Linked DNA regions of Defluviitalea raffinosedens. The protein of the gene in region 1 interacts with the protein of each later gene in a pairwise test. Links are inferred from orthologs where the notes say so. Each region holds a gene or a part of one and is shown on either strand. Other genes may lie near its edges. The genes, in order: ribD and JOD07_RS03950.

What was found.
Region 2: the proteins of ribD (region 1) and JOD07_RS03950 interact in binary tests that used the Escherichia coli proteins (3 or more experiments, as listed by UniProt). The link is inferred for Defluviitalea raffinosedens from one-to-one orthologs.

Annotation. Positions count from the first base shown.
Region 1 is NZ_JAFBEP010000035.1:674-6,775, forward strand. Bases 1,833-4,689 are described here. They hold ribD (bifunctional diaminohydroxyphosphoribosylaminopyrimidine deaminase/5-amino-6-(5-phosphoribosylamino)uracil reductase RibD), read left to right. Parts: upstream 1,833-2,630; coding sequence 2,631-3,749; downstream 3,750-4,689. Other genes in these bases: JOD07_RS14885 (riboflavin synthase), read left to right, coding at 3,730-4,383; JOD07_RS14890 (bifunctional 3,4-dihydroxy-2-butanone-4-phosphate synthase/GTP cyclohydrolase II), read left to right, coding at 4,434-4,689. Also shown: JOD07_RS14860 (type II TA system antitoxin MqsA family protein), read left to right, coding at 1-954; JOD07_RS14865 (hypothetical protein), read left to right, coding at 1,099-1,341; JOD07_RS14870 (HNH endonuclease), read left to right, coding at 1,465-1,824; more of JOD07_RS14890, read left to right, coding at 4,690-5,633; ribH (6,7-dimethyl-8-ribityllumazine synthase), read left to right, coding at 5,682-6,102. UniProt on the Escherichia coli protein: Converts 2,5-diamino-6-(ribosylamino)-4(3h)-pyrimidinone 5'-phosphate into 5-amino-6-(ribosylamino)-2,4(1h,3h)-pyrimidinedione 5'-phosphate.
Region 2 is NZ_JAFBEP010000003.1:145,935-163,426, reverse strand. Bases 5,887-8,854 are described here. They hold JOD07_RS03950 (acetyl-CoA carboxylase biotin carboxylase subunit), read left to right. Parts: upstream 5,887-6,678; coding sequence 6,679-8,031; downstream 8,032-8,854. Other genes in these bases: fabZ (3-hydroxyacyl-ACP dehydratase FabZ), read left to right, coding at 6,238-6,660; accB (acetyl-CoA carboxylase biotin carboxyl carrier protein), read left to right, coding at 5,887-6,236. In the rest of the region: JOD07_RS03995 (MarR family winged helix-turn-helix transcriptional regulator), read left to right, coding at 94-567; JOD07_RS03990 (beta-ketoacyl-ACP synthase III), read left to right, coding at 560-1,537; acpP (acyl carrier protein), read left to right, coding at 1,558-1,797; enoyl-[acyl-carrier-protein] reductase FabK, read left to right, coding at 1,843-2,781; fabD (ACP S-malonyltransferase), read left to right, coding at 2,832-3,755; fabG (3-oxoacyl-[acyl-carrier-protein] reductase), read left to right, coding at 3,758-4,507; fabF (beta-ketoacyl-ACP synthase II), read left to right, coding at 4,522-5,760; more of accB, read left to right, coding at 5,772-5,886; JOD07_RS03935 (hypothetical protein), read left to right, coding at 9,969-10,919; JOD07_RS03930 (5'-methylthioadenosine/adenosylhomocysteine nucleosidase), read left to right, coding at 11,003-11,701; JOD07_RS03925 (hypothetical protein), read left to right, coding at 11,875-12,582; JOD07_RS03920 (2-oxoacid:acceptor oxidoreductase family protein), read left to right, coding at 12,672-13,754; JOD07_RS03915 (thiamine pyrophosphate-dependent enzyme), read left to right, coding at 13,766-16,012; pdaA (delta-lactam-biosynthetic de-N-acetylase), read left to right, coding at 16,142-17,179; JOD07_RS03905 (glucose-6-phosphate isomerase), read left to right, coding at 17,271-17,492. UniProt on the Escherichia coli protein: This protein is a component of the acetyl coenzyme A carboxylase complex; first, biotin carboxylase catalyzes the carboxylation of the carrier protein and then the transcarboxylase transfers the carboxyl group to form malonyl-CoA.

The DNA.
Region 1 (6,102 bases):
GAATACATGGTAGAAACAGCAACAATTAAGGGTAAACTTAAAGGCGAAGAATATGAGTATACTGGAAAGAAGGCTGTTTGTACGGAATGTGGGAGCGAAGTCTATGTAGCGGATATAGAGGACGAAAATCTAAAGGCTTTGTATGACACGTACCGTCAAAAAAACGGCATTATTTCGCTGGAGAAGATATTAGAAATACCTCAGAAATACAATATTGGCAAACGTCCGCTATCATTGCTTTTAGGTTGGGGGGAAATGACTTTTTCGAGATATTGTGAAGGTGATATGCCTACAAAACAGTATTCAGATATTCTTCAAAAGATTTATGATGATCCAGCGTATTATAAAGAATTACTGGAGAAAAATAAGGACAATTTAAAATCTCTGCAGGCATATGAAAAAAGTAAGCGGAAGGTACAGGAACTGCTTGGGGAAGAAAACAAAACGGGTTCAAAGCTGGACTCAATTATCCAATATCTGCTTTATAAATGCGAGGACATAACTCCTTTAGCTTTACAAAAGGCGCTATATTATGTCCAGGGTTTTTATTATGCTTTTGAAGGACGGTTTCTTTTTGAAGAAGACTGTGAGGCATGGGTTCATGGACCGGTTTACAGAGATATATATAACAGGTATTCATCTTATCGGTTTGACCCCATTGAGAGTGTTGAAGCTTTCGATGAATCAGTTTTTACAACTGCTGAAAAAGCGATATTGGATAGCGTTATTAAGAACTTCTGCTGTTATAGCGGAAAAACGCTAGAGAAGTTTACGCATCTGGAGAAACCATGGCGGCATACTAGAGACGGTTTGCCGGTGGATGCGCATTCTAATCGTGTAATACCCAAAGAGTTGATCGGGAAATATTTTGTAGCTGTAAAAGAAAAATTCAACATGCTTACTCCTGGAGATATAGAAGTATATTCGAAAGCTATCTTTGAACAAATAAACTGATATTTTTAGCTTCCTTTAAGGTGAGATTTTCATGAGATGAAAAACACAGGTATCCCATATATAATGATATCGTGAAAAAATAACATTAAAACGCATAAGCCCTTCGGGGCTTTTTCTTATGACATAAAACAGGAGGGAGGAAAGATGGTTAATAAATGCTTTGGCAGTAACGGAAGGAACGGCTGCAATATCCTGACTGTACACAAGTGCTTGCAAGATAAATGTTCCTTCTATAAAAGCACCAAGGAGTTAGAGGAAGATAGGAAAAAGGCTTATCTTTTGCTTGCAGCTTTACCACCCGATATGCAGCGGTATATCTCCGATAAGTATTATAACGGTAAGATGCCATGGTCAAATAGCAAATGTGTTGTTCAATATTCCAGATGAGATTTTTATGAGATGAAATTCATTATAAATCCAAATATAATGGTATTGTGAAAAGTTATGGATAAGCCTTCATGGGATATGAACCTGTGAGGGCTTTTTTATACCTGTAAAGGAGGTGGCCAGATGCCAAGAAAACCAAAAAGGCCTTGCTCCTTTCCCGGCTGTCCTGAACTGACGGACGGAAGGTACTGCGACATGCATCAAAGGCAAGTGGATGCTTATTACAACAAATACGAACGAGATCCTCAAACAAGAAAAAGCTATGACCGGAGATGGAAACGCATCAGGGACAGATATATCTCAGAGCACCCGCTTTGCGAGGAGTGTCAAAAGTACGGAAGGCTTACACCAGCCGAAGAGGTACATCATATTATCCCTTTATCTAAAGGCGGAACCAATGCAGACAGTAACCTTATGAGCCTGTGCAAACAATGTCACTCATCGATCACTGCCCGCGAAGGAGAACGATGGGCAAGACGGTAGGGGGGTCAAAATCTCTGGTGAAGTAGTTTTGTGCAACGGGCGGGGGGTCACGCGCGAAAAAGCGCAGTTTCAAACGGTGTAAACACACATACAAGCTGCCGATTTACTCGCGCATCAGCAAAAAACGCTTGAATAAGGCAGAGTATGAGGCATTTCTGCGAAATGACCGGGAAATTGTGTATCAATATGGCTTGGACAGGGTTTTACTGCAGAAAAACAATGTTGAGATTTTGGAGGAGCCGGCTTATGTTTTGAGGAATGGCGGTGAGGATACGGAGAGAGATGTTATACGGTTTCGTAACCCCTATCATTTGCGAATACGCTATGACAGGCTAATTGCCGAATGCCTTAAAATATCTCGATCCGAAGCGAAAAGGGTTCTGGAAAACGGAGTGTTATCCGTAGAGGTGGTTCCGTGAAGAAGTGAAACGTGCAAGTTTAATGAGGAATGAAAATCATTGACTTGAAAGTTGACAAGTGATATATTTATTTCAATCATTAATAACGGTAAAACTTAATATAAGTATCTTCAGGGATAGGTGAAATTCCTTACCGGCGGTAAAGCCCGCGAGCCTTAAATGGCAGATCCGGTTAGTTTCCGGGGCCGACAGTATAGTCTGGATGGGAGAAGAGAATGTGTTCTATTGCGTCTGCATGTCAGCAATGGATGTATTGTATTATCCCTGGAGTTTTTGCTTCAGGGATTTTTTACTGTCTGTGTGATGAATCTCTGAATCGGTTTGAAAGGCTACTTAGAAAGTAATGGCCTAAGGATAAACACATACTTTTTTGAGCGAGGGATGAACATGTACGAGAGATATATGCAAAGAACATTTGAGCTGGCTAAGTTGGGATGGGGAATGACAAGCCCGAATCCGCTGGTCGGTGCGGTTATAGTTAAAGACGGAAGGATTATAGCTGAAGGATATCATGCGAAGCGCGGATGTGCGCATGCAGAAGCGGCCGCGTTTGAGAATGCAAAGGAAGATGTCCGCGGAGCGACACTGTATGTCAATCTGGAGCCATGTTCCCACTATGGCAAGACGCCCCCATGCGCAAAGGCAATTATAGAAAAGGGAATCAGCAAAGTAGTAATGGCAATGATCGATCCCAATCCTAAAGTTGCGGGCAGAGGGGTCGCAATGCTTAAAGAGGCCGGTATTCAGGTGGTCTGCGGTATCCTCGAGCAGGAAGCGAAAAAACTCAACGAGATATTCATCAAATATATAACCCAAAAAAGGCCCTTCGTGATTATGAAAACCGCCATGACGCTCGACGGCAAAATAGCCTCTGCCCGCGGTGATTCAAAGTGGATATCAGGAGAAGCTTCGAGGCGATATGTGCATACATTGCGCAACAGGGTTACCGCCGTAATGGTGGGCATAAATACAGTCCTTGCAGACAACCCGTCTCTTACTGCGAGGCTTGACTCTGAAACGACCAGAGATCCTGTCAGAATTGTCGTAGACAGCAAAGGGCTGATACCTCCGGACAGCAGGGTTATCAATGAGGAATCATCAGCAGGCTTAATCCTTGCCACGACAACGGCGATTGACCCTGAAAAAGAAAGGCTGCTCATGGATAAAGGAGTGCGGATTCTTAAAGCGGACAGCCCCGGAGGGCATGTCGATCTGGCAAAGCTTATGGATGAGCTATATAAGCTTGAGATTGACAGCGTGCTTTTAGAAGGTGGGGGAGGCCTTAATGCCGCCGCGCTTGATTCGGGAATTGTTGATAAGGTTATGACTTTTATCGCGCCGAAGATTATCGGCGGAAAAGATGCCAAAACTCCTGTTGAAGGCGAGGGGATAGAAATAATGGAGCATGCCGTTAAATTGCAGGATATCAGCATCAGCAGATTTGATGAAGACATCCTTATCGAAGGATATGTGAGAGGTGATTTTTATGTTTACGGGAATCGTTGAGGAGATGGGCACCATAAAAGGAATTAGCCGGGGCAGTAAATCCGCCAGACTTTCAATCAGTTGTTCAAGGGTTATGGACGGCATGAAAATCGGGGACAGCATTGCTGTAAACGGAGTTTGCCTCACGGTAACCGATATGGGCGGCAACTGGTTTTCCGCCGATGTGATGCCTGAAACGTTGAGAAATACGGGACTTGGAATGCTGAAAATATCCGACAAAGTGAACCTCGAGCGGGCTCTGAGGCTGTCAGACAGGCTCGGAGGCCATATTGTTACCGGACATATCGACGGGACGGGAACCGTTATATCAAGGGTGGAAGAGGACAACGCCATATGGCTTACGATTGAAGCCCGAAACGATATCCTTAAATATATCGTCATGAAAGGCTCGGTTGCGCTCGATGGCACAAGCCTGACTGTTGCCCATGTTGATGACAGATGCTTTAAAGTATCGTTGATACCTCATACCGCAGGCGAAACGACTCTGGGCTCGAAAAAGGTAGGCGATCAGCTGAATATTGAGTGCGATGTGATAGGAAAGTATGTGGAAAGGCTTTTCAATTGCAGTTCACAGGAATCAAAGCCGAAACGGGATATATCCGTAGAATTTCTCAAGAGTAATGGATTCGCATAAATTCGGCCGTAAATAGGGCTTAAATGTATCGAACAGGAGGGGGATTCAACATGAATTTTAATACCATTGAAGAGGCGTTGGAAGACATCAGAGAGGGAAGGATGATCCTGGTTGTAGATGATGAAGACCGCGAAAATGAAGGGGATCTTTTGATGGCGGCGGAAAAGGTGACGCCCGAAAGCGTAAACTTCATGGCTACCTATGGAAGAGGGATGATATGTGTCCCCATGACAGAGGAGAATGCGCGGCGGCTGGAACTGGACCTGATGGTGGAAAGAAATACCGAGAGCATGAAGACGGCATTTACCGTGACGGTGGATCACAAAAGTTCAACTACAGGCATATCAGCCTTTGAGAGGGCGAATACCATAAAGGAACTGGCAAATCCAGCTTCGGTCAGCAGCGATTTTACCAGACCCGGACACATTTTTCCTCTGATTGCAAGAGACGGAGGGGTGCTGAAACGTTCCGGGCATACGGAGGCAGCCGTGGATCTTGCCAGAATGGCAGGTTTGCATCCGGCGGGGGTCATATGCGAGGTTATGAATGATGACGGCACCATGGCAAGAGTGCCTCAACTATTCGAATTTGCAAAAATGCATGGCCTCAAAATCATTACAATAGAAGAACTGATAAAATACAGAAGGAAAAATGAAAAGCTTGTAACGGCAGCCGCAAAAGCCAAGCTTCCGACCGAATACGGCGAATTTGAAATTATTGCCTATGAAAATACGATTAACGGTGAACACCATATCGCCTTGGTAAAAGGACATCTTAGCAATCCTGATGAGCCGGTGCTGGTGCGAGTACACTCCGAATGCCTGACAGGAGATGCTTTCCATTCCCTGAGATGCGATTGCGGAGAACAGTTGAATGCCGCATTGAGGCAGATAAGAGACGAAGGCAGGGGAGTGCTGCTTTATATGCGCCAGGAAGGACGCGGAATAGGTCTTGTGAATAAAATACGCGCCTACGCGCTCCAGGATAAAGGGAAGGATACGGTGGAGGCAAATGAACTGCTTGGTTTTGCCCCTGACCTTAGAGAGTATGGCATAGGAGCGCAAATACTCTATGACTTGGGCATCAGGAAAATCAGGCTCTTGACCAATAACCCCAAAAAGATCATTGGCTTAAGCGGTTACGGCCTTGAGATTGTGGAGCGGGTGCCGATACAGATCGAAGCCAATGAGGTCAATAAGTTCTATATCAGAACGAAGAAGGAAAAGATGGGACACATTATTGCAATTTAAGCATCGAATCAAATACGGTGAAAAATCAGGAGGGTGAAAAGAATGCCGATTAAAACACTTGAAGGGAACTTGATGGCAAAAGATTTAAAAGTTGGGATCGTCGTCGGGCGTTTTAACGAGTTCATCAGCAGCAAGCTTTTAAGCGGAGCGATTGACGCATTTGTCAGGCATGGGGGAAACGAGGCTGACATCGAAGCGGCCTGGGTGCCGGGAGCGTTTGAAATTCCCCTGGTTGCACAGAAAATGGCCGAATCCAAAAAGTATGACGCGGTAATCTGCCTTGGCGCTGTTATCAGGGGGGCGACGCCTCATTTTGATTACGTTGCCAATGAAGTGTCCAAGGGGATTGCAAAGGTTTCATTAGATACCGGTGTGCCTGTGATATTCGGAGTTCTGACCACGGATACCATAGAGCAGGCGATTGAAAGAGCAGGTACAAAAGCCGGCAACAAGGGATATGATGCCGCGG
Region 2 (17,492 bases), on another replicon or contig:
AAATGGAAATTTTTTTATTGACAAAAATAATTTTTTTATATATACTTTGATTATCAAAATATTTGAGTATCAAAAAACTTGAGGTGCTACAGTATGGAAAAACTAAGAGAAGTCCTAAACCATCTGATGGTAGATATATTTAACGATATATTAACCATCGAACAAACTGCTTTAAAAAAAGGAGCTTTCAACGATTTATCGGTTACAGAAATGCATACCATAGAAGCCATCGGAATGTATCATCCAAGAACTATGTCGGAAGTTGCCCAGGATTTAAAAATTACTGTAGGCACTTTGACCACTGCAATCAACAGACTAGTAAAAAAAGGGTATGTAGAAAGACAACGGGTTGAGGATGACAGGAGGATTGTCCAAATCAGCCTGACGAAAAAGGGAAAATTGGCTTATAGAGTTCATGAAAAGTTTCATATGGATATGATTCATGCCATGGTAGAAGGGTTAGATTTGGAAGATGAAGAGATATTAGTAAAATCTCTTGAACAATTAAGTGAGTTTTTAAAACGGCATTATCATCTTAATGAAATAAAGGAGTCCCAAAATGAATGAAGTCCAAATCATTGGAACAGGGAGTTCTGTTCCGGACCAGATTATAACCAATGATCATTTATCCAATATCGTAGACACCAGTGATGAATGGATTTCCAGCCGAACCGGCATAAAAGAAAGAAGAATCGTAAAGGGAGAAACTACAGCCAACCTGGCTTCCAGTGCCGCCAAAAGGGCTATTGAAGATGCAGGGATATCTCCAGAAGACATAGATTTAATCGTAGTGGCAACCATGACCCCAGACTACTTTATGCCCTCTACAGCTTGTCTTGTTCAAAAAGAAATAAAAGCCCATAATGCTACTTGCTTTGATGTATCGGCAGCTTGTGCGGGATTTATATATGCCCTTAATATAGGCTTTCAATTTATTCGAACAGGACAAAGCAATACAGCCTTAATCATTGGAGCAGATGTTTATTCAAAAATATTGGATTGGTCTGACAGGAGTACTTGTGTTTTATTTGGAGACGGGGCAGGAGCTGCCATACTGCAAAAAAGCCAAAACAAAGGGATCCTGTCTGTTTATACAGGTTCTGACGGCAGAGGAGATACGCTTTTAACTTGTCCTGCTGTGGGGAATAGCAATCCTTTTAGCTCGGAAGTTAACTTACCTAAGTCAGTAGTGTCTATGAATGGAAAAGAAGTCTTTCGTTTTGCAACAACCATTGCTCCAAAATGTATAGAAGAAGCACTCAAACATTCTTCTTATACAAAAGATCATATTAAATATTATGTACTTCATCAGGCCAATGCACGAATGATGGAAGTCATTTCTAAAAAAATGAATATCGACATTGAAAAGTTTTATAAAAACATAGAACGTTATGGCAATACCTGCGCCGGAAGCGTGCCTCTTGCCCTGGATGAAATGAATCAAAATGGGCTTCTAAAAAAAGGTGACTTATTGGTTTTAGTAGGATTTGGAGGGGGCCTGACCTGGGGGTCGGCACTTCTTCAATGGAATAAATGAAAAAACAAGGAGGAATTATCATGATTTTTGAAAAAATCCAAGAAATCATCGTAGAGCAATTAGGTATAGATAAAAATGAAATTAAATTAGAATCTAATTTCCAGGAAGACTTAGATGCAGATTCCCTGGACTTATTCCAGATTGTTATGGCTTTAGAAGAAGCATTTGATTTAGAAATCCCCACTGAAGATATGGAAAACATCAAAACAGTGCAGGATGCGGTAAATTACATTGAGTCCAAACAAGATAAACAAGAATAAAAGGTCAGATGAATACATCTGACTTTTCTTCTAGGAGGTTTAATCATGCATAATTTTTGGAAAGAGATAGGGGTCGAATATCCTATTATTCAAGGGGGAATGGCCTGGATTGCAGACCATAGTTTAGCTTCTGCGGTTTCAAATGCAGGAGGACTTGGGATTATTGCTGCAGCCAATGCGCCAACATCTTATGTAAGAGAGGAAATTAGAAAAACTAAAGCATTAACAGATAAACCTTTTGGTGTCAATGTGATGCTTCTTAGTGATAATGCAGAGGAAGTGGCGTATCTGGTTTGTGAAGAAGGGGTAAGGGTTGTCACAACAGGAGCAGGAAATCCCGGCAAGTACATGGATATGTGGAAAGAAAACGGTATAAAGGTCATTCCTGTGGTGCCTTCTGTGGCTTTAGCCAAAAGAATGGAGCGCTGTGGCGCCGATGCAGTGATTGCAGAAGGCTGTGAATCGGGAGGTCATATAGGGGAACTCACTACTATGGCACTGCTTCCCCAAGTGGTGGATGCAGTAAGTATCCCTGTGATCGGAGCAGGGGGTATAGGGGACGGCAGAGGACTTGCTGCAGCACTGATGCTTGGAGCAGTGGGAGTACAGGTAGGTACAAGATTTTTAGTAGCAAAGGAATGTAGGGTGCATCCAGCTTATAAAGAAAGAGTTCTAAAAGCCAGCGATATCGATACGGTAGTAACAGGAAGGCCAACAGGACATCCCGTGAGAATTTTAAGAAACCAATTGGCCAGAGAACTTCTGAAATTAGAAAAGATGGCTGCTCCTTTGGAGCAATACGAAGAATTGGGTAAAGGAGCCCTCCCGCGGGCGGCAAAAGAAGGGGATATAGATTGGGGCTCTGTTATGGCAGGCCAAATTTCAGGCATGATTACAAAAGAACAGACCTGTTCTGAAATCATTCAGGAAATGTTTAAAGAAGCCAGGGAAATTATCCGCAATGCCCAGGATATTCTTTCATAAAACTTTTAAGGTTACTGCTCATTTTATAAATGTTTACTAGGAGGAATACCATGAAAGCTGCATTTATATTTGCCGGTCAAGGTTCCCAATACATTGGTATGGGGAAAGACCTGGCAGAGAATATCAAAGAATGCAATGAAGTCTTTGAAATGGCCAGAGAAGTCCTGGACTTTGATATAAAAGAACTTTGCTTTAAAGATTCGCAAGGCAAAATCAATCAGACACAATATACCCAGCCAGCAATATTAACGGTTAATATAGCAGCCCTAAAGGCAATTGAAAAAGAAATAACACCTTCTGTTGTAGCAGGCCTTAGTTTAGGAGAATATTCAGCCCTGGTGGCAGGAGGTATGTTAGATTTTAAAGATGCTGTAAGACTCGTTCGAAAAAGAGGACAATACATGGAAGAAGCCGTACCTGTTGGAGTTGGAGGAATGTGTGCCGTTTTAGGACTTGGCAAAAAAGAAGTGGAAGCAGTCCTTAAGACTATTTCTGAAGGGATTGTGGAAGCAGCTAATTTTAACTGCCCTGGACAAATTGTTATAGGAGGAGAAGTAGAAGCCTTAAAGCTTGCCGAAGAAAGGTTAAAAGCTGCAGGAGCCAAAAAGGTTTTGCCCCTTTCTGTGAGCGGCCCTTTCCATACTTCAATGCTTCTGCCAGCGGCTGAAAAATTAGAAAAAGAATTAGAAAATATAGCATTTAAGGAACCAAAGATTCCTGTCATCAGCAATGTTCATGGAGATTATGTAACAAAAGAGGACGTAAAGATCCTCCTAAAGAAGCAGGTTATGAGTTCTGTTCTTTGGGAACAGAGCATTTACAGGATGATAGAAGATGGAGTGGATACATTTATAGAACTGGGACCAGGAAAAGTATTAAGTGGTTTTGTGAAGAAAATCAACCGTTCTGTTACCGTATGTAATGTGGAAGATATGAAATCTTTAGAGAAAACGTTAGAAACCATCAGGAGGTAATTATGGGAAAAAGAAAAACCGCTTTAATCACCGGCGGCAGCAGAGGAATTGGCAGAGAAATCGCCTTATACCTGGCACAAAAGGGCATGAATATTGTATTCAGTTATCTAAGCAATGATGAGGCAGCTCAAAAAACTGTAGAGGAAATAGAAGAAAAAGGAGTAAAAGCCTTGGCGGTTAAAGCCGATGTAGGTTCCTTTGAAGAGTCCGAAAAACTCATCAATAAAACTGTGGAAGCAATGGGTTCCATAGATGTACTTGTAAACAATGCAGGAATCATCCGAGACAACCTCATGCTTCGGATGAAAGAAGAAGAGTTTGATGAAGTGATCAGAATCAATTTAAAAGGGGTATTTAACTGCATAAAACATGCTTCCAAAATCATGATCAAGCAAAAAAGTGGCAAAATCATCAACATATCCTCCATCATAGGCCTTATGGGGAATATCGGTCAAACCAATTATGCGGCTTCTAAGGCAGGAATTTTCGGAATCACAAAATCAGCAGCCAAGGAACTGGCTCTAAGAGGCATTACGGTAAACGCCATTGCGCCGGGCTTTATAGAAACCGAAATGACCAGTAGCCTTTCAGACAAACACAAGGAAGCGATCCTTAAAGCCATCCCCTTAGGCAGAATAGGAAGCAGCAAAGACGTAGCCAGTATCGTAGGATTTCTATCCTCTGAGGAAGCAGGCTATATTACAGGACAGATCATTTGTGTAGATGGCGGCTTGGCAATGGGCAGCCTTTAGAATGGAGGTAAATTATGGGGAAAAGAGTAGTTATTACAGGAATGGGATGTGTGACCCCCCTGGGAAATGATTTGAATACTTTTTGGGAAAATATAAAAAACGGTCAGTGTGGCATAGATGAAATTACCCGTTTTGATACTGAAAATTTCGAAGTAAAGCTGGCGGCAGAAGTAAAGAATTTTGATCCTGCTTTATACATGGACAAAAAAGAAGCAAGAAGAATGGATTTATACAGTCAGTATGCCGTTGCCTCAGCTAAGATGGCGCTTAACGATTCGAAACTTGATCTGGAATCTCTTGATAAAGAAAGATTTGGCGTGATCGTAGGTTCTGGCATTGGCGGCATTGGTACCATCGAAAAAGAACATGAAAAACTGCTTGCAAAAGGTCCAAAAAGAGTTTCTCCTCTTTTAATTCCCATGATTATAGGAAATATGGCAGCAGGAAATATTGCCATTCAATTTGGTGCAAAAGGAATTTGCTCAACGGTGGTTACTGCCTGTGCCACAGGAAGTCATGCCATTGGAGAAGCTTTTAATACCATTCAAAAGGGAAGAGCAGATGTAATCATTGCCGGAGGCGCAGAAGCCAGCATAACCCCCCTATCCGTTGCTGGATTTTCAACCCTGCAGGCCCTTAATACAACTCATGATAAAAAGCGTGCTTCTATCCCCTTTGATGCAGAAAGAAACGGTTTTGTTATGGGAGAAGGGGCAGGAATTTTGATTTTAGAATCCTTAGAACATGCTTTAAAAAGAGGGGCTAAGATTTATGCCGAAATCGTAGGCTATGGTGCAACCTGTGATGCTTACCATATTACATCTCCGGATCCTGAAGGCGATGGAGCAGCAAGAGCCATGATAGAAGCCATGGATGAAGGGGGCGTAAAGCCAGAAGAAGTTGCCTATATTAATGCTCACGGCACCAGCACACCCCTTAATGATAAATTTGAAACTGCAGCCATTAAACTTGCCTTTAAAGAAGCTGCCCAAAATGTAGCCATCAGTTCAACCAAATCCATGACTGGCCATTTGCTTGGTGCAGCGGGGGCTATTGAAGGCATTGTCTGTGTGAAAGCTATAGAAGAAGGATTTATTCCTCCAACCATTGGATACAAAAAGCCTGATCCGGAATGCGATCTGGACTATGTACCCAATATAGGAAGAAAGCAAGAGATCCAATATGCTCTGTCGAATTCCCTTGGATTTGGAGGACACAATGCCTCCTTGTTGTTTAAAAAATATGTGGATTAAAGGAGGTTCCTATGGATTACAAAGCAATTGAACAATTAATGAAAGCAATGGATGAAACCAATTTAACCCATCTTGAAATAGAAGAAGAAGGCATAAAAATCAAGATGAAGAAAGAAAAAGAAGTCGTGGCTGTTGCTGCCGCCGAGCCAAAAGTTCAGCCAGTGACAGAAGCAGCAGCGCCTAAAACAGCAGAAAAGACCGAAGAGCCTTCTTCTAAAACAGAAGAAAAAGAAGGTACCTTAGTATGTTCTCCGATCGTTGGAACTTTCTATAGTGCACCAGCTCCGGGAGCGAAACCCTTTGTAAGCCTTGGAGACAAGGTCAAAAAAGGAGATGTGCTCTGCATTATTGAAGCTATGAAACTGATGAATGAAATTGAGTCAGATGTGGACGGAGAAATCGTAGAAATCTTTGTACAAAATGAAGAAATGGTAGAGTACAATCAACCCCTATTTAGAATAAAGGGTGGGTGTTAATATGTTAAACATTAAACAGATACAGGAGATTATTCCCCACAGATACCCTTTTTTACTGATTGACAAAATTGAAGACCTGGAACCAGGAATTAAAGCTGTGGGATATAAGAACGTGACGATGAATGAATATTTTTTTGCGGGCCATTTCCCTTTAGAGCCTGTCATGCCAGGAGTTCTTATTATAGAGGCACTGGCACAGGTGGGCGCCGTATGCCTTCTTTCCCTTGAGGAGTTGAAGGGAAAGATTGCGTACTTTGGAGGGATTGAAAAAGCTCGTTTTAGAGAAAAGGTAGTTCCAGGAGATACCCTAAGGTTAGAAGTAGAAATCATAAAAAGAAGAGGACCCATTGGAATCGGTAGTGCAAAAGCTTTCGTAGGAGATAAAAAAGTCTGCGAAGCCGAGCTTACCTTCGCCATTGGGTAAACCCGAAAGGGGGAGCGTATGTTTAACAGAATTTTAATTGCCAACAGAGGAGAAATCGCTGTAAGGATTATCAGAGCCTGCAGAGAAATGGGCATAGAAACGGTGGCAATTTATTCAACAATGGATCAAGATGCCCTCCATGTTCAGATGGCGGACGAAGCGGTCTGTGTTGGACCGCCTAAGGGAAAAGACAGTTATCTTAACATGGAGAATATCATAAGTGCCACCATTCTTACAGGGGCTCAGGCCATTCACCCGGGTTTTGGTTTTTTATCGGAAAACAGTAAATTTGCAGAAATGTGCGAGCAGTGCAATATCGTTTTTATCGGACCTGATGCGCACATGATTGATCTTATGGGCAATAAGTCAAAGGCAAGGGAAACTATGTTAAAAGCAGGAGTACCCGTTGTTCCGGGATCAAGTGGAGCCGTAGGAGATTTAGAAGAAGCCCTTAAGATTGCTGAAAAAATAGGATATCCTGTTATGATCAAGGCTTCCGCTGGCGGCGGAGGTAAAGGTATGAGACTCGCCTATACCAAAGAAGAATTTATAAAAGCCTTTAATACTGCAAAATCTGAAGCCAAGGCATCCTTTGGGGATGATACCATGTATATAGAGAAATTCATAGAAAATCCAAGACATATAGAATTTCAGATTTTGGGAGATTCCTTTGGTAATGTGGTCCATTTGGGAGAGAGAGACTGCTCCATTCAGCGAAGGCACCAAAAAGTCATAGAAGAAGCCCCCTCTATAGCTCTTAGCCCGGAACTCAGAGGAAGAATGGGAAGAGATGCCGTTTTAGCAGCCAAATCCATTGGGTATAAAAATGCAGGCACCATAGAATTTCTGCTGGATAAGAACGGGAATTATTACTTCATAGAAATGAATACAAGAATTCAGGTAGAACATCCTGTAACAGAAATGATCACCGGGATTGATATTGTAAAGGAACAGATCAGAATTGCCGGAGGACTTCCTCTTTCTTTTACTCAGGAAGATATTTCAATACGAGGGCATGCCATAGAGTGCAGAATCAATGCAGAAAGCCCAGGTAAGGGCTTTATGCCTTCTCCCGGCACAGTCAAAGGTCTTCACTTTCCCGGAGGTTTTGGCATTCGGGTAGAAAGCGCCCTTTATGAAGGATACAGGGTTCCTCCAACCTATGATTCCATGATTGCGAAACTCATTGCACACGGCAAAGACAGAGAAGAGGCAATTACTAAGATGAAATGTGCTTTAGGAGAATTCATCATTGAAGGCATGGATACCAATATTGACTTTCTTTTTCAGATTCTTCATACAGAGGATTTTGAAAAAGGCAATATTGACACCAGTTTTATTGAAAAGCACTTTAGTTTAGGCAGAGCGTAATTGCTAGAAGGTGGTGAATACAGTGCTGAAAGGATTTTTTAAGAAAACCAAATATGTAACCACATCCTCCCCTCTTTATGAAAAGCCGCCCACTCCCAATATCCCCGATGGAATGTGGATTAAGTGTACTGCCTGCGAGCAAATTGTGTATAAAAAAGATCTCGAATCCAATAAGAAAGTATGCCCTCATTGTGGATATCATTTCAGAATGACTGCAAGAGAAAGAATGGATTTGATTATAGATGAAGGCACATTCAGGGAATTTAATCAGAATTTATCTACCTTAAATCCCCTTAGCTTTCCTAATTATGAAAAAAAGATTTCAGAACAGCAGGAAAAAGCTAAGCTTAGTGAAGCAGTGGTTACAGGAACAGGAAAAATCTGCGGTGAGGAAACGGTTATTGCAGTGATGGACAGTCATTTTTTAATGGGGAGTATGGGTTCTGTTGTAGGAGAAAAAATCACAAGAGCAGTAGAAGAAGCGACTAAAAGAAAATTGCCGGTAGTCATTTTTTCCACTTCCGGAGGCGCCAGAATGCAAGAGGGGATTTTTTCTCTGATGCAGATGGCAAAGACCAGCGCAGCCATTGCAAAGCATGACGAAGAGGGACTTTTATACATTTCTGTATTGACGGATCCCACAACAGGAGGTGTAACAGCAAGCTTTGCAATGTTAGGGGATATTATTTTGGCAGAACCGGGAGCACTGATTGGGTTTGCAGGCCCCAGAGTTATAGAGCAGACCATCAAGCAAAAACTGCCTGAGGGATTTCAAAAATCGGAATTTTTATTAGAGCATGGACTTATTGATGAAATTATACCAAGAGATCATTTAAAAGAAACCCTGGGCAAACTTTTGCGCCTTCATAAGGAGGTAGGCTAATGACAGACATAGAAAAAAACCTTGAGGAATTAGAAAAGCAACTGGAAGCTTTAAAGGAATTTTCTAATCTGCACGGTGTGGACTTATCAAAAGAAATCAAAAGCATTGAGGATAAAATCACTGAACTCAGAAAAGAAGCCTACAGCAATCTTTCTCCCTGGGATAAAGTGAATTTAGCCAGACATTCTGGAAGACCTACAAGCCTTGATTATATAGGAAGAATATTTGAAGACTTTATAGAACTTCATGGAGACAGAAGTTTTCGGGAAGACTTTGCTATTGTAGGAGGAATTGCCACCTTAGAAGGCCATCCTGTCACCGTCATTGGCCATCAAAAAGGAAGGGACACGAAAGAAAATATCAAAAGAAATTTTGGAATGCCCCATCCGGAAGGGTACAGAAAAGCCTTAAGACTCATGAAGCAGGCAGAAAAGTTCCATCGTCCCGTTATTTGCTTTATTGATACTGCTGGGGCCTTCTGTGGCATTGGAGCAGAAGAGCGGGGACAAGGGGAAGCCATTGCACGGAATTTATTGGAGATGTCGAGATTAAAAACCCCTATTATTTCGATTGTCATAGGCGAAGGGGGAAGCGGCGGGGCCCTGGCTCTTGGTGTAGGAGATAAAATATATATGCTTGAGTATGCTGTTTATTCTGTGTTATCTCCGGAAGGCTTTGCGGCAATTTTATGGAAGGACAGTTCCAAAGCCAAAGAGGCAGCAGAAATTATGAAGATTACCGCACAGGATTTAATGAGCTTTAAAATCATTGATGAGGTCGTTCCTGAACCCTTGGGAGGCGCCCATAAAGATATGGAAAAAATGAGCAAGGAAATTAAGAAATACATTATAAAAGGCTTAAAAGAAGTAAAAAACCAATCCATAGAAGATTTAATCCAAAACAGATATGATAAATTTAGAAAAATAGGTGAATACCAGTCATAGGGTAGATATTGCCCTATATTTTTTTGCCTGTTATTAAGAAATCATTGAGTTTTTTAAAAAAAGGATATATACTAAGACAAAGCAAATAGAAATTAATGGAAGGGATATAAATGAAGATAAGACGGCCAAAGAGCCTTTTTTTCACCTTCATTGTATTGCTTCAATGGATATGCGTTTCTCATGCATCTGCCCAAACGATTAAGCATTCAAGTTTAATTGCAAAAGAAAATAGGCCATTCTCTTCAGATGTTAAATTGATTCATCAAGAATATACCATATCCCATACCTTAGAAGGGATCTATCTTTTAAAAGATAAGCAAAAGCCTCTTTCTTTGTTGAATCTCGTAGAAGTACCAGAAGGGGTCAATGTAGAATACACATCAGCTGATCTTGATATTGCACAAGTCCTGTCCAATAGGGATATAAAAGGTGTGGCAGCAGGAGAAACCAAGTTGAGGCTAAGAGTGTATAAAAAGGTTCAAAAAAGGGTAAACGACCAATTGGTTGAGGTTGAAGAGGATATATTAACAAAAGAATGTCCAGTGTATGTCTATGATCTTTCATTTGAGCCCATGGACTACTATGGACACCTTTATCCAGAAAGTGCTTTAATAAGACTTAGATTTAGGATTGAGACTCCGAGGAGGAAAGCTCTTCCAGGAGCAGAACTTACCATGGATGCTGATTTTAACGGGATAAATCTGACTTATAATAACCCGGCTATCAAGGACATTACACTTCTTAAAATAGATCCATCGGGAGAAAAAACGCCTTTAAATGAGTGTATCCTAAGTAAAAATGCCGATATTGCAAATGAATCCATTTTGATTATTTTCGATTCCTTTGAGTCTGGTATTTATGAAGTCATTGTATCCGTTAATATTACTCCCGAAGGTAATTTAACTATGAGAGAATATTTAAGCTATGTTAAAGCACCAGGAGGTCCCGGAACCATTACGGTAAACAGCACATTTCATACGTTAGGTTTTAATGTGCCTTTAGGAAAGGATGGGGCAGGAGGCATCCCCATTCCTGTGGGGCTTAGTCCTCTTATTCGTTAAAAAGCAGAAGAGGTCTCTTTAGTTTCTTGTGTTGAGTACTAAAAAATATGATAAAATGAGATAAAAAACAAAGGAGAGAAGCAATGAGTAAAATAGGAATTATCGGTGCGATGGAAGAAGAAGTTACGATTCTTAGAAACCAAATGCAAAACAAAGAATTAAAGCAAATAGCAGGAATGGATTTTTATCAGGGGACATTGGAAGGAAAGGAAGTCATATTAGTAAGATGCGGCATAGGCAAGGTCAATGCAGCCATCTGTACCCAGGCTTTGATCGATCATTTTCATGCTCAATACATCATCAACACAGGTGTAGCCGGAGCAATCTATGAGAAATTAGATATAGGGGATATTGTTATCTCCAGCGACTGCGTACAGCATGATTTTGATACCTCTGTTTTTGGAGATCCACTGGGAACAATTCCAAGAATGGACGAGAGCTTTTTTAAGGGAGATAGTAAGCTTATAGAATTAGCCAGTCAATGTGCCAAGAATCTTCCTTCAAAGCCCAATGTATATGTAGGCCGGGTTGCCAGTGGGGATCAGTTTATTTCCAGTTTAAAGCAAAAGCAGACCATATGGGACAATTTTAATGCCTACTGTGCAGAGATGGAAGGAGCAGCTATTGCTCATGCTTGCTATCTTAACAAAATTCCCTTTGTCATTATACGTTCTATTTCTGATAAAGCGGATCATAGCGCAGATGTGAACTTTCAGGAATTTGTTAAAGAAGCCGCAAAAAACTCCAATGAAATGATTTTAGAAATATTAAAAAGCATATAAACTTTTGTAAAGGACAAACTACATAGTTGTCCTTTTTTATTTATTTGTTGTTTATAATGAGATGCCTGCAAGCTTTTGCAGGTTTTTTTATTACATTGATTGTAAGTATTTGACAATTACAATTGCCCATGTATAATAAATTATATATGTAAAAAAATGGAAGGAGTGTTTGTATGAAGTTTTCAAATTATGAACAAATCACATGGATCCTGCAAACCGCTGTAGTAATATTTTTTGGCATTGGACTGCTCAGTTTATTATTTCTTGGGATTCGTATACGCTATTTTCAAAAAGCCCTGAAAAAATGGATGAAAGAAAACAGGAGACTGTCAAAAGACCCTGTACTGGACCATATCATTAAAACATGTAAGTTTTACAATGAAAAAGGGCAGGGAGAAATTAATACAGAAGCAGTGATTAAAGCAAACTATTACAAGCAAAAAATATTCTTCATTCCTATATATTATTGGGAACAGTTTATATCAAAATCAGAAATTCTTTCTCTGTTTTTAGGTTTATTGGGGACTTTTATTTTAGTCAATGGCCAGATGGACAATGCTTTTTACCCCCTCATATTAAGTACCGGAGCTTTTATTATTTTAGTTTTGCTCGAAACACTCTTTTCACTGCAAGAAAGAAAACGCATTCTTTTTGCTCAATTAGAGGAATATCTTGACAATTCATACATTCCGGGCTTGCATAAGATTCCGCTTGCCTCAGAGATTCTTAAGGAAGAAAAGACAGAACCGTTGTATATGCATGATCCATTATCTGATCAAAAAGGGACAAAAGATTCTGCAGGGAATGAACTTAATGACAAGGAAATTGAATGGATTATCAGGCAGTTTTCCAGAGAAGAAAAAAAGAGTATAAATTTATAAATCAATGATCATAATAGAAGCAAAAGAATGCAGTAAACCTTATTAACCAATGACTAGTTGAAATACGTCGAATCTCAAGGAGGAAGCTTATGGAGACTGCGAAGGTGAAATTACCCATAACGAATGAACATGGCTTTTATGAAATAAGGCTAGAAAGCATTGGAGGTTTAGGGGCGAATCTTAGCGGAAAGATTTTAGGAGAGCTGGGGGCCATTTACTTAGGACTTAACAGTTCCAGCTTTGCAAGCTACGGTTCAGAAAAAAGGGGAACACCTGTTAAAGCATTTGTTCGTTGGGCAGACCCAAGCCAGGAGATTAGAATCAACAGTCCGGTAGAAACTCCCCATCTACTGGGACTTTTCCATGAAAGACTGGCAGGGAAAATTCCTGTGATGCAGGGGGTAGGCCCTGACACAATTGTTGTGGTGAATACTGATGAAGATCCTGATGTAATTCGCGATAGGCTTAAAATGCATGCCGGCACTCTGGTGTGTGTAGATGCCTTAAGACTTGCCATAGAAGCAAAGACAAGGGTGAATATGATCATGCTGGGTGCTATGGCCAAAGCATCGGGATTTATACCAGTAGAAGATCTGAAAGAGCTTGTAAAAGATACCCTGGGTAAAAAATATCCTGCAGCCCTGCAGGCAAACTTAGAGGGAATTGATAAGGGATATAACAATATTGTTGTGAAAAAGTATGAAGACGATGGGAAATATCCTTATCAGGAATACAGTGAAGTAAAAAGAGAATGGGGTTACGACAATGCGCCCATCGGAGGGATCAATCCTCATTATGGCAGTACGATTAACAATGACTTGTCAGGAAGCCGTGAGGGCTATATCCCGGTATTTAAAAAAGAAGCATGCATTAACTGCGGCATGTGCGATTCCACTTGCCCTGATATGGTGTATCAATTTGTCCCGGGAGAATATAAAGGCAAACCTTCCATGATTAATTTAGGCCCAGATTATCATCATTGCAAAGGCTGCCTGCGCTGTGTAGAAGCGTGTCCTACAGACGCCTTAACAGCAGGTCTGGAAAGAGAAGTAGACATTTGGAAGAATCATGTGCGTAACCAAGAACTATTAGTAGATAAAATGGAATTTGAAGATGTAGGACCAAACTCCTGGATGCGTTCCGAATCTTATACAACCAATGAACTGAGATAGGAGGCGATCATATGGTAGAACAAAAAGTTGTATTTGAAAGTGGAAACGAATTGGCGGCCTATGCAGCAAAGCAAATCAACTATCATGTCATGGGGTATTATCCAATCACTCCTTCAACCCAGATCCCAGAGCACTTAGACCTCTTAAAAGCAGAAGGAGAACATGATGTTGTCATGATTCCTGCTGATGGAGAACATGGAGCGGCAGGTATTTGCTATGGAGCATCAACAGGTGGTGGAAGAGTATTTAATGCGACTTCTGCCAATGGACTCTTGTATTCATTAGAGCAACTTCCGGTTCAATCGGGAACCCGTTTTCCCATGGTTTTAAATGTGGGCTGCAGAACTGTATCCGGTCCTCTTTCCATTAAGGGAGACCACAGCGATATTATGTATGCTTTAAATACAGGTTGGATTATTCTTTTTGCAAAGGATCCTCAAAGAGTATATGATTTTAACATCTGTGCCCTTAAAATTGCGGAAAAAGTTAAATTACCTATTATTGTAGCGTTTGATGGATTTTTCACAAGCCACCAAAAACGAAAAGTGCAAATTGTAGCTCATGACAAAGATGTTCAGGATTTTGTCGGGAAACTGGAGCTTGAGTACCATGCTTTGGATAAAGAGCATCCTGTCAGCATCGGTTGTTATATGAATGAACCGGACTTATTGAACAATAAGTATCAGCTTCATTTGGCGATGGAAGAAGCAAGAAAGGTCATTCCTGAGGTATTTAAAGAATATGGAGAATTTACCGGCCGTACATACAGTATGGTTGAGGGATATATGATGGAAGATGCAGAAGCCGCCCTTTTCGTTCTGGGCTCCAGCTATGATACTGCAAGGCTGGCAGTGGACAAGCTAAGAGAAGAAGGTAAAAAGGTAGGGGTATTTACAAGCAGCGTACTTCGCCCCTTCCCCAAAAAAGAACTCTATGATTTATGCAAAAATGTAAAAGCGATTGTCGTAGCTGACAGGCAAGACAGTTACGGGGCAGAAGGGGGCAATATGAGTCTTGAATTAAAAGCAACCCTTCAGGATTATAAAGCCAATATCGAAGTAGCAAGCTTGGTCTATGGATTAAGCGGAAGAGACTTCTATATGGAAGACGGCATAGATATGTTAAACCGTGCATACGACATCGCTCAAAAAGGAAAAGTTGAAAAGCGTTTTGATTATTTTGGACACTATAAAGGTAAAGAAGGTTATGAGCCGCCAAAATACTTTGAACCCCTTGTAGGAGATAAGGTACGTCCTGGAGTAACAAGTGTTACTGTGGACGAAGCGACTGGTAAAATGATTGCTAAAGGAGGAATCGTAAAAGATTCCACCAGAATGCCCAAACGATGGGTAGCAGGTCATGGCGCTTGCCCTGGATGTGGTATACCTGTTAACGTGAATATGCTGCTTAGAGGAATCGAAGGAGAAGTTGTACTGTTATTCCAAACAGGCTGTGGATTTGTTGTAACTTCTCCATATCCTAAGTCTTCCTTTAGAGTGACCTTTATTCACAACCTGTTCCAAAATGGTGCAGCGACTCTTTCCGGCTTGGTAGAAATGTTCCATGAAAGACAAAGAAGAGGAGAATTGCCTAAGGGCGATAACTTCACGTTCATCATGATCAGTGGAGACGGGGGCCTTGATATCGGTATTGGTCCTGCTATTGGTGCAGCCCTTAGAAATCACAGAATGATCATTATGGAATATGACAATGGCGGATATATGAACACAGGATATCAATTATCCTATACCACTCCATTAGGTGCAAGAAGTTCTACATCCCATGTAGGAAAAGCGCAGGCAGGAAAAGCGACTTTCCATAAAGATACGCCGCAGATTTTTGCTGCGACCAACATTCCATATGTTGCAACGGTTGCAGAAAGCAATCCGACAGACTTTATTAAAAAAGCGGCAAAGGCTCAAAAATATGCCAATGAATACGGCTTAGCCTTCATAAAAGCCCTTTCTGCTTGCCCTCTGAACTGGAATGATAATCCAAGATACGAAAGAAGTGTAATTGATGCAGCAGTAAACTGCTGTTATCATCCACTCTATGAAATAGAAGAAGGCATTACAACCATCACTTACAATCCAGAAGAACGCAATAAGAAAATCCCAGTGATTGATTGGCTTAAAATGATGGGACGTACCAAACATCTGGCAAAACCAGAATATGCGGACATCGTGCAAAGCATACAAGATGAAGTGGATAGAAGATGGGAAAGACTGAAGGCTCGCCATGAGAGTCCAATATTGTAAACCAACTCGAAAGAGTTGGTTTTTTCAATAATTTTCAACAAATGATGTATCAAATTCATTAGTTATGTTATTATATATAGGAATCTGTTTGGATAACGGATCTAAAGATAAAATCGAGAGGAAGATACAATGAATATAAAAAGTGTTTTAACGCTTATTCTTATTGGTACGATTTTAGCAGGATGTGCTTCTGATTCTTCTTCTATTTCAAATTCCAATGAAACTCCTGAAGTTGAAGCGGCTGTAGAACAGCGTTTAGAAGAAGCTGTCACAAGGGATGAAGACGAGTCAGTCAATGAAGAAGAAAGGAAGGAAGAACAAGAAGACCAAAAAGAAGTAGTACAAGCCCAAATAACAGAAGAACCAAAAGAAAATGCAAAAGAAGAGCAAAAAGATGAAGCCAAAGATACTTCTAAAGAACAGCAAGCGGAGCAAAAGGTGGAGCAAAAAACAAAGCCGAAATCAGACCAGCGTAGCGCTTCTCTTCCCAATGCCAAAAAGGCCTGGTGGTTTAAGAGAAACTCAGACCACCTTCCTCCAGGAGCTCAAAGCGAAATAGATCTTACAAAATATGATGCTTATTATTTAGGTAATACGAATGAAAAAAGGGTTTACCTTACCTTTGATGAAGGTTATGAGAACGGCTACACCTCCAAGATATTGGATATCCTGAAAGAACATAATGTACAGGCAGCTTTTTTTGTAACAAAGCCATATATCAAAAGTCAGCCGGATTTGATTAAAAGGATGGTGAATGAAGGCCATATCGTTGGAAATCATTCTGTCACCCATCCCAGTCTTCCAGATAAAACAGATGAAGAAGTAGAATATGAAATCCTTGAAACGGCCAGATATTTTGAAGAAATAACCGGTACTTCTATGCCCTTATACTTTAGACCTCCGGCAGGAGAATATAGTGAGAGAACCCTTCAGATCACAAAAGATTTAGGATATAAGACCATCTTTTGGAGCATGGCATACAAGGACTGGGATGTAAATAATCAACCAGGTAAACAAGCTGCCTATGAGCATATCGTACAAAATCATCATCCGGGAGCTATTATTCTTCTCCATGCCGTATCTTCATCCAATACGGAAGCTTTGGGAGATATGCTTAAATATTTAAAAGATCAGGGATATATATTTGCTTCTTTAGATGAATTATAATCATTAGTATGGTTCGTTTTTTTATCTCATGGTATAATTTCATTTGGTGATAGAGGATCTATTTTTTAAATTTAATTTAAGGAGGATAAAGATGAAAAATATCGTTTTTGACTATTCAAATTCAGGTATTTCTAATGAGGAAATCCAGTATTCAAAATGGCAGCTTGAAGGCGCTCATAAGTTGCTTCATGCAAAAGCGGGAGCAGGAAATGACTTTTTAGGATGGATCGATCTTCCGGTTGACTATGATAAAGATGAATTTGAAAGGGTAAAAAAAGCTGCTCAAAAAATCAGAGAAAATTCAGATGTATTT